DNA from 3 places in the Pseudoxanthomonas sp. F11 genome. Region 3 is predicted to be linked to each of the others. Evidence: predicted binding sites of a transcription regulator. Region 3 holds the regulator's gene; each other region holds the start of a gene.
The links. Region 3 encodes FliA, which starts transcription of late flagellar genes. Its sites were predicted from a motif close to TAAAGTTTNNCNNNCNNNGGCCGATAA; they were not measured.
Positions count from the first base shown of each region.

Region 1: V8246_RS15830 (HDOD domain-containing protein) is a predicted target of FliA. The motif match lies at 1,630-1,656, and genes of this name have one in related genera.
Region 2: flgM (flagellar biosynthesis anti-sigma factor FlgM) is a predicted target of FliA. The motif match lies at 1,800-1,826, and genes of this name have one in related genera.

Region 1 covers NZ_JBANLZ010000005.1:245,133-248,402, forward strand. The annotation lists gene V8246_RS15825 (M13-type metalloendopeptidase) at 1-504, opposite strand, end outside; gene V8246_RS15830 (HDOD domain-containing protein) at 657-1,448, opposite strand; gene V8246_RS15835 (PA2169 family four-helix-bundle protein) at 1,832-2,287, shown strand; gene V8246_RS15840 (DksA/TraR family C4-type zinc finger protein) at 2,363-2,629, opposite strand; gene V8246_RS15845 (M14 family metallocarboxypeptidase) at 2,725-3,270, opposite strand, start outside.
Region 2 covers NZ_JBANLZ010000004.1:400,455-403,724, reverse strand. The annotation lists gene V8246_RS14715 (ATP-binding protein) at 1-921, opposite strand, end outside; gene V8246_RS14710 (flagellar protein FlgN) at 1,110-1,454, opposite strand; gene flgM (flagellar biosynthesis anti-sigma factor FlgM) at 1,460-1,768, opposite strand; gene flgA (flagellar basal body P-ring formation chaperone FlgA) at 1,935-2,582, opposite strand.
Region 3 covers NZ_JBANLZ010000006.1:181,047-184,316, reverse strand. The annotation lists gene V8246_RS16905 (protein phosphatase CheZ) at 1-468, opposite strand, end outside; gene cheY (chemotaxis response regulator CheY) at 468-848, opposite strand; gene V8246_RS16895 (RNA polymerase sigma factor FliA) at 1,044-1,796, opposite strand; partial or broken gene V8246_RS16890 (MinD/ParA family protein) at 1,793-2,605, opposite strand; gene flhF (flagellar biosynthesis protein FlhF) at 2,661-3,270, opposite strand, start outside.

The DNA of each region.
Region 1 (3,270 bases), on a different contig from region 3:
GTCCGTCGCCGCGCGGATGTCGGCCAGCACGGGCTGCAGCGGTTTGGCGCCCAGCGCATCGATCGTCGCCTCGTCCATGAAACCCCGATAGAGCGCTGCGATCTTGGCGGCATCCCCGCCGGTGGCCGGATCGCCCAGCGTGTAGCCTTCGACCAGTACGCGCAGGCGCGCTTCGGACAGGTCGCGCAGGATGGCGAAGCCGCCGTAGCTGGAACGGTCGGCCGGGATCTGCGTGGTGTCGGCCCAGGTGCCGCTGACATAGCGGAAGAAATCCGTGCCCGGCCTGGCCTGGCGGTCCATGCCCGCCGTATCGATGCCCCAGCTGCCGAAGCGCCTGGCCGCGATCGTCGTGCCGGCGGCGGCCGTGCCGCCTGCGTCGGCTCCGGCGAGCAGCGACTGCAGCGTGCAGGCGTCATCCAGGCACGCGCGGTCTTCGTGGGCTGCCAGCGGGGCTGCGGCAGCCAGGGCCAGCAAGGTGGCGGCGGATAGCAGGGTCTTCTTCAAAGCGGATCTCCGTGAACGGGTGCGGGCACGCGGCCCGCGCAGGCGTGTCCGCAAGGATACCCGCGTCACCGGGATCGGCCCCGTGCCGGAAGGAATAGCGAAGGCATCCGCCCCGCCCGCCACCGCCCGACGCGCGCTGGCGAAGGCGGCGCTCAGGCGGCATCCGCCTGCGCCGCACCTTCCAATCCGGCGCTGGCCTGTGCTGCCGCGGTTGCCAGAACCCAGGCCAGCGACCCCATGGCCGCGGCGCCCTGATCCCGTTGACCCGCCAGCGCCTCGATGACGGGCGCGGACAGGCCCCAGGCGCGGGCGATGGCACCGCCCATGCGGGGAGACCAGCGCTGGAACAGCCGCCGCAGCGAGATCGCATCGGGCAGCGCGCCACCGGTATCCGCGCAGGCATCGCGCAGCGCCTGCACCACCACGATCGCACCCAGGCCCTGCTGCAGGGCCGCCAGTTGGGCAGCGAATACCTGTTCCCTGCCGCTGGGGCGCGCCAGGCCGGCGGCGATCACCGCCGTATGCTGCGTATGGTCCCAGATCAGGTGCGGCAGGCGCCCGAACACGCCGCCCTCCGCACGCATCACGGGCTGCATCAGCGCCACGGCCACGAGATGGCGCAATCCTTCCACGCCCACCACCGCCACGGCACGGTCCAGGCTTTCGATCGCCGCGCCATGCCGACGGTACAGCGCGCTGTTGGCCAGCTTCAGCAGATTCGCCGCCAGCGCCGGATCGCGCGCGATGATGCCGGCGATGTCGCGGCCCGAGGTGTCCGGATCGTTCAGGGCACCCAGCAATTGCGGCAGCAGCTGTGGACGCCGCGGCAGGCGCTGCGGGTCGTCGGCGAAACGCGCGAGCGCGGCCCTGGCCGCGCCGATGATGGGCAGACTCTCCTGGGGCGCCAGCGTGGGCACGCCCTCCAGGCCGGCGAGTCTGAGCAAGGTGCCCGCCCATTCCTCCGCGACCTCGGTCCGCTCGCCGCTCCCCGGCGGCTGGCCCTCTTCACACGCATTCGCCCGCGAGGCGGAAGGCGGTCCACTCGACCGCACCTGCCTCCACCAGCGCGTCATCTTCTTCAGCAGTGGCACGGCAGCCGCCATTCTTCTCCGGTTCGACGCCGTTCTATCGGCCGACCGGTGCGGGACTTGAACGCAGTGAACGGTCGTCGACGACACGTGCTCACACCCTCATTACGTCCGCTTCGCACGCTGCGCACGTTGGTGAACGCTTCCTTCGCCCGGTCACGCGATGTTGATGCCGCGTGCGCCACGGTGTCGTGCACGGGCACCGTGCCCTGTCCAACACATCCCCCAAAGGAGTTCTGATGAACACGCAAAAGAAGATCCAGCACAGCCTCAACGATCTGATCGAGATCGCCCGCGACGGCCACGACTTCTATACCGAAGCCGCAGGCAAGGTGAAGGATGCCGAACTGTCGGCGTTGTTCATGCGGATCGCAGGCGTCAAACAGGACATCGTCACGCGCCTGAGCGCGGTGGTGGCGTCCGCGGGCGGCAAGCCCGCCGAGCACGGTACGATGGTGGGCAGCATGCAGCAGTTCTACGGCAAGGTCCGCGCCGCACTGGGCGACACCACCTATGGCTACGTGGCCGAACTCGAAGAGTCCGAGGACCGCCTGCTGAAGGCCTTCAACGAGACCATCGGCGACGAGGACACCCCCGCCGCCGCGCGCGCCGAAGCGCAGGCGCTGCTGCCCCGCGTGCGCGAATGCCACGACGTCATGCGCGACCGCAAGCAGGTACTCAAGCGCGCCAGCTGATCCCTGCACGGCCTGAGAAAACAGAAGCCCCGCATCGGCGGGGCTTCTGCTGTGCCCATGACAGCCGCTCACGCATCAGCGCAACTGGCTGTCTTTGCTGCCGCGGCGGTTGTAGGTCGCGGCGCCCTGGGCGTCGGCGTCCGCCGCCTCCTGACAGGTCACGCACAGCCTTACGCCTGGGACCGCCTTCTGCCGCGCAAGGGGAATCGGCTTTTCGCATTCCTCGCATCGGGTCAGGCTGGGGCCCTTGGGCAAGGCACGACGCGCGCGTTCGATGCCGTCCTTGACGGTCGCGTCGATCTGGTCCTGCACGGCGCCATCGCCGGCCCATCCGGTTGCCATGGTCGTCTCCTCATGGATCCTGGTCGCCGGCCCAGCTTACGCCGCCGTCGACCCCGGATCTTCACGAAGCAGGATGGGGTCGCAACCGCCCCGCTTCAACCGTGCGCCAGCGCGTAATCGATCGCCGCCACCACCGCCGCCACCTGGGCATCGTTGCACTGCTGCGGCGTGGCTTTCGGGCTGTCGGGATAGACCTCGGTGATGGTGGTGTAGCGCGCATCGGTGATGCCGGTGCACAGGCCAAGCGACCTCACCGGATACTCGATGACGCCGTCGGCCACCACCGGCGAACCGATGATCTGGCCCTGCGCGTCGGCCGGCGCGATGTGGGTGACGGCGGCGACCGCGGCGATCACCGCGCGCTGGAACTCCGGCTGCCGTCGCTCGCTGTCGTCCACCAGATAGAACCCGTCCGGGATCCCGCCCGGCTCGAACGGCTTGCCGTCGCGCGCGGCCAGCGCGGGCCGGAACTCGGATTCGTCGCTGTCGGTGGTTTCATGCAGGTCGATGTGCATCAGTACCCGTTCCCTGAGCGGCGCGACCAGCGCGATCAGCGCCGCCGACTCCTGCGCAGGACTGTCGGCGCGGAACGAACGGTTGGGATCCAGCGCATCGGCATTCCAGCGATGGATGCGCTCATA
Region 2 (3,270 bases), on a different contig from region 3:
CCAGACCTCGTCGCCCTCCACGCCCGTACTGACGGTGATGGTGCCGCGCTCGTCGATGGCATGGCTGGCGTTGAGCAGGATGTTCATGAACACCTGGTTCAATTCCGACGGCCGGCACTGCACCAGCGGCAGCTTGCCATAGTGCCTTTCCAGCGTGACCTTGTACTTCAACTCGTTCCAGACGATGTTGATGGTGGAATCCAGGCCGGCATGCAGGTCGGCGGATTTCCAGCTGTCGTCGCGGCCGGAATAGGAGAAGTCCTTGAGGTTGCGGACGATGGCGGTGACGCGCTCGATGCCCTCGCGCGACTCCGCCATCAGCTGCGGCAGGTCGCCGGTGATGAAATCGATGTCGTAGCGCGCGCGCATCTCCTCGATCTCGGGCAGCATCGCCTTCGGGTCCGGCAGGCGCAGCGCGCGCTCGTAGACCTCGATCAGCGAGAACAGGCTGTGCAGGTATTCCTGCAGCGAGCCCAGGTTGGAGTGCACGTAGCCGATGGGGTTGTTGATCTCGTGCGCGACGCCTGCCGCGAGCTGGCCGATGGAGGCCATCTTCTCCGACTGCACCAGCTGCTCCTGCGCACCGGCCAGGCGCACCAGCGTCTGCCGCAGCTGCGCGTGGCGGCGCTGCAGCTCCTGCTGGCGCGCGTGCGCCTCGCTGACGTCGTGGAAGACCACCAGGCAGTGTCCGCCGCCGGGATTGTCGTGGAAATAGGCGCGCACCTGCAGTACGAGGCCGTCGTCCAGGCTCAGGTCGCCGTTCCAGCGGCCATCGGCGCGTGCCGTGGCGATCGCATCCGCCGGCAGCAGCCGGGCAAGCGCGGCCAGCGCATCGTGTTCGTCGTTCACCAACGCCAGCGCGGCGGCGTTCGCATGGAGGGGGCGCGCATCGCCGCGACAGAGGAGGTAGCCGTCATCCATCAGTTCGGCCAGCGCCTTCAGGTCGGCGAACGTCGGTATGTCTTCCGACGCACAGGCGTGGGGGAAGGGATTCGGGGATGGGGCGGTGGCCACGGACGCATCGGACGGCGGCGACGGGGCGCCAGTATCCGGCGCGCCTTGGGCAGCGGCAAGGTGCGATGTCGCAGTTTGCGGATCGGGCACCGGGCTCAGGCGACCGCGAGCGGGCGCGGGGCGGACAGCGTGGACGTCTGTCCCTGCGCATCGTAGGCGCCGCTGCTTTCGGCGCGGCCGAGATGGCGCAGGGCCCAATTCACTTCTCGCCGGCGGCGCGCCAGCAGGATGCCGTTGGCATGGTTCATTTCGGCCAGTTCGGTCAGGCGCCCCTGCAGTTCGTCGGGGAAACCGTAGCCCGCGGCGGCCGCTTCCAGCGCGCGCAGCGCATCCAGCTTTTCCTGGGTGCACCGCACCAGGCCTTCCACGTCATGTTCGACGATGGCGCGACGCTCCTCTTCCAGGGCCGCGGACAGTCGCTGGAGGGGGGCGTGCGTCATCGTGATCAGCCGCCGAGCTGGTCTTCCAGGCCGAGCATGCCGTCGGCGATGGCTTCGGCGTTGATCGTGTACGTGCCGGCCTGCAGCGCTTCGCGCACGGCCTGCACGCGGGCGTGGTCGATGGCCGGCGCGGTGGACAGCTCGCGCTGCATCGCCTGCAGGCTGGTGGCCTCACCGGTCAGGCGCAGGCTGTCGCCGCCGGCGCTGGCTTCCACCGGCCGCGAACGTTCGGCACCCGCCGGCGCGACACGGCCGCCTACGGGGCCCGTGGTGCGTACGGCGGCAGGGGGAGTGCCTTCGATTTTCTGGCTCATGTTGGTTCACCTGTAACAGGGTTCATCGAGGTTATCGGCTGGGACCACGCCAACTTTAGTGACGGATTCCACAATTCCGCTGAAGGCCGGATGGTCGACGGCTTTTCCACCCAGCGTTGGTATCGGCGCCCCGACGGACAACTTGAGGGGCCATTGAGATTTCTTTTCAACGGCTGACCCAGACGTCGCCGCCCGGCCCCACCACGCCCTGCACCACGCGGTGGGACGAGAGGTTTTCCACGGTCACCCGTTCGTTCTCGCCGGCATCGCCCAGCGCCTTGCCGACCACGCGCACCTCCACCCCGCCGCGGCGGGACACCAGCGCGACGTTGTCGCCCCGGCGGATCAGGCGCTGGGCCACCAGGTCGGTCGCCGACAGCACGGCACCGGCCGACAAGGTGCGGCGCGCGACGCGACCGACGGCCTGGGCAGGATCGGCCACGGCCGCACCGACGATGCGTGAGGCATCGCGGGTTTCGGGAATGAAAGCATCGGCGGTGATCGTTTCGCCCGGTGCGATGCCGCGGCTCAGCACCAGTACCGTCTGGCTGCGGCGTACGCGCACCGGCACGAACAGGCGCCAGCCATCGGGACAGCCGACCTCCACGCTGTTGCTGGCCTGGACACGTGCGACCAGCGCGGCGCCACAGCGCGGCAGGCGCAGGGCGGGATCGAGCGTGGCCTCGGCTTCACTGCCGGCAGGCAAGGCGCCGAGAGCGGCGGCCTTGATGCTGTCGACCGGCTGGAAGTCCGCGGCCAGCACGGCGCATGCGGTCAGACCGCCGATCAGGGCGGTGGTGAGGCGCAGCAGCATGGGCGGGCTCCGTCGGTTCATCGGCGGGGAGGTTGCAAGGGATGTGCCAGCAGTGACCCCTCTCCCTGCGGCGACCGAAGGAAGTCCCTGTGGGAGAGAGGGGTTGGGGTGAGGGGCAACGAAGCCCGTCCCGGTCGATCAAAGGCAGTCTCGCAACCTGCACCATTCAGTCGACGCGCTCACTGCGAACGTGCAATGCGATTGAATCCTTCCGAGTGGGTCAGTGCTAGGTCGGGCTTGGCGCCGCTCGCCGCGGGGGCCCTACTTTTCTTTGCTTGTGCAAAGAAAAGTAGGCAAAAGAAACACCCCCCGGCGGTCCGCCCGCCGCACGCGGCGGGTTCGCATTCACGACGGGAATTTTCGGCCAGGGCATCCTGCCCTGGCCGAAAACGGCGCACATCCATGTGCGCCGCCCTGCGGGTTTTACCCGCCGTGACTGCCGGACCTAAGGGGCCCCAGAAGCCCGCACGGACAAATCCGGCACGCACGCCGTTGCCCTGGCTCTTCGGGTTCCCCATGAGGCACGGCGAGCGGGCCGGGTAAAACCCGGAGGGCGCCGTCATGGATGACGGCGTTTCCGTACGGCACAGGGATGTGCCATACGGAAATTCCCGGCCCGCTCGCGGACCCGGAGCGAAGCGCAGGGCGTGCCGCCTGGGGCGTGTTTCTTTGGTTCCTTTCTTTGCAC
Region 3 (3,270 bases):
CACGCGCCGCACGATGCCGGCCACCCGGCGGATGATCTGGCCGGTGAGGTCCTGGTAGCTCTGCGCCAGCGCCATCTCGGACAGGCCCTTGCCGATGCGGTCCACCAACGCAGCCTGTTCGGGCGACAGATCGGTGCCCTTCAATTGCGTGGCGTAGCCGCGGCACTGTTCGGCCAGATCCAGCGTCGTGTGGCTGGCCTGTTCGGTCATCTCGACCACGTGGTCCAGGCGCGCGCAGGCGTCGTCGAGCTCGCCGGCACCGGTGGGGGGCAGTTCGCCCAGGGTCTGCGCCAGTTCGCGCGCCAGTCGCCCCAGGCCCTGCATCATGGGCTGGGTGCGCCAGGCCGCGATCGCGTCCAGTTCCTGGCGCCAGCCGGCTTCGTCGCCCTGTTCCAGGGCGTCGAGCGCGTGCTGCAGCTTCTCCACCAGGGCGGCGCGGGCGGTACCCACATCGGCGACGGCATTCATCAGGCGGCCGCTCCCAGACGCTCGAAGATCTTGCCCAGCTTCTCTTCCAGCGTCTGCGCGGTGAAGGGCTTGATGATGTAGCCGTTCACGCCGTTCTGCGCGGCTTCGATGATCTGCTCGCGCTTGGCTTCGGCGGTGACCATCAGCACCGGCAGGGTCTTGAAGCGGTCGTCGGCGCGAATGGCCTTCAGCAGTTCGATGCCGGTCATGCCCGGCATGTTCCAGTCGGTGACCACGAAATCGAAGCTGCCCTGCGCCAGCGCGGTCAGCGCGGTGCTGCCGTCGTCGGCCTCGGCGGTGTTCGTATAGCCCAGGTCGTTGAGCAGGTTCTTGATGATGCGGCGCATGGTGGAGAAATCGTCCACGATCAGGATGCGCATGTTCTTGTTGGTCACGGGTGCTCCGGTGCTGCGTGGACGGTGGGTCTGGTGGCGATATCGGCCGGGGTAGGGAAAGGTTTAGGGAGCCAGCGACGTCGCCTTTGTAGGAGCGCCCTCGGGCCCGATGCTTTTCCCAGGAATTCGAGCAAGAGCATCGCGCCCGGGGGCGCTCCTACAGGTATGCATCGTCCGGGGTCACTCGTCGTCGCCCAGCCCCGCGTCCGCCTTCTCGAACACCTGCAGGCGGCCGCGCAGGCGCACCATGGCCTGGCCGTGGATCTGGCAGACGCGCGATTCGCTGACGCCGAGCACCGCACCGATCTCCTTCAGGTTGAGCTCCTGCTCGTAGTACATCGACAGCACCAGTTGTTCGCGCTCGGGCAACTGGCCGATCGCCTTGACCAGCTGCTGGCGGAACTCGCTGCGTTCCAGGTGCTGCTGCGGCGACGGACCGCCGGTGCGCGCGGTGTTGGGTTCGCCATGGTCGTCGATGTGCGATTCCAGGCTCAGCACCTGGCCGCGCGCCGCGTCCTCCATCAGGCGCAGGTATTCGGGCAGCGGCATGTCCATGGCGCTGGCCACTTCGGTGGCGATGGCGGCACGGCCGGTGCGCTGCTCGATCTCGCGCACGGTGGCGGCGGCCTGGCGGGCGCGGCGGTGCACCGAGCGCGGGACCCAGTCGCCGCGGCGGATCTCGTCGATCATCGAGCCGCGGATGCGGATGGATGCGTAGGTCTCGAACGAGGCTCCCTGTTCGGCGTCGTAGCTGCGCGAGGCTTCCAGCAGGCCGATCATGCCGGCCTGGATCAGATCGTCGATCTCCACGCTGGCCGGCAGGCGGGCAGCCAGATGGTGGGCGATGCGGCGCACCAGGTCGGCATGCTGGGCGATGACGTCGTTGGCGGCGGTGCGCTGCACCGCGCGGTACTGGGCGGCGGCGGTGTTCATGCGGCCACCCCGCGCTGGATCAGGCGTTCCACGAAGAACTCCACGTTGCCGCGGGCGCCGACCGGGGGTTGCCAGCGCGCCGTGGTGCGGGCGATCTCGGCGATCGCGCGCGCCGACGGGCTGCCCGGATAGGCCTTCACCACCGCCTGCTGGCGCTGCACGGCGCGGCGCAGCCAGTCGTCCTGCGGCACGGCGCCCAGGTAGTGCAGGGCCACGTCGCCGAGGAAGCGTTCGCAGACACGCGCGAGCTTCTCGTACAGTTTCCGGCCTTCGTTGGGGTCGCGCACCATGTTGGCGATCACGTGCACGCGGTCCAGCCCGCGTTCGCGCGCCAGCACCTTGATCAGGGCGTAGGCGTCGGTGATCGAGGCCGGCTCGTCGCAGACCACCACCACGGTGTCCTGCGCGGCCTGGCAGAAGGTCAGCACGCTGTCGGTGATGCCGGCGGCGGTATCGACCACCATCACGTCGAGCGCGCGCTGCAGTTCGGAGAACACATGGACCAGGCCCACGTGTTCGGCGGGCGTCAGTTCGGCCATGTGGCGGAAACCCGACGACGCCGGCACCACCATCAGGCCCTCGGGGCCCTCCAGCAGCACGTCTTCCAGCTGGCAGCGGCCGGCGACCAGGTCGGCCAGGGTGAACTTCGGCGACAGGCCCAGCAGCACGTCCACGTTGGCCAGGCCCAGGTCGGCGTCCATCAGCAGCGTGCGCTTGCCCATTTCGGCCAGGGACACGGCCAGGTTCACGGATACGTTGGTCTTGCCCACGCCGCCCTTGCCGCCGGTCACGGCGATGACGCGCACCGGATGGAAGGCGCCGGGCAGGGGAGGCGTGCTGCGGGGGTTGGTCTGCAGCAGGGGGTCAGGCGACATGGGTGGCCTCGGTCGAGCAGGGTTCGTCGGCTTCGCGGCGCAGCTGGTCCAGCCGCAGCACGAGGTGGGCGCTGTTGGCGCGATGGAGGTCGTCGGGCACGCGCTGGCCGTCGGTCACCCAGGCCATCGGTAGCTGGTGGTCCACGACCACTGACAGCGCACTGCCCAGGCGACCGGTTTCGTCCAGCTTGGTCAGCACCACGCCCTGCGGCTGCACGGTGTTGAAGCGGCGGACGACTTCGTCCAGGTCGGCGAAATGGGAATTGGCCGGCAGGCAGAGCAGGGTCTGCACCTGGCCGGACGCCCGCAGCCAGTTGAGCTGGCCCACCAGGTTGCGGTCGCGCTGGCCCAGGCCGGCGGTGTCGATCAGCACCAGCTTGTAGTCGCGCAGGCGTTCCAGCACCAACGCCAGACCCTGTGCGCTGTCGGCCTCGTGCACGGCGATGCCCAGTTGGCGGCCGTAGCCGTGCAGCTGCTCGCGGCCACCGATGCGCACGGTGTCGGTGGTCACCAGGGCCACATCGCGCGCGTTGTGGCGCTGGGCGAAGCAGGCCGCCAGCTTGGCGATGGTGGTGGTCTTGCCGGCCCCCGTGGGGCCG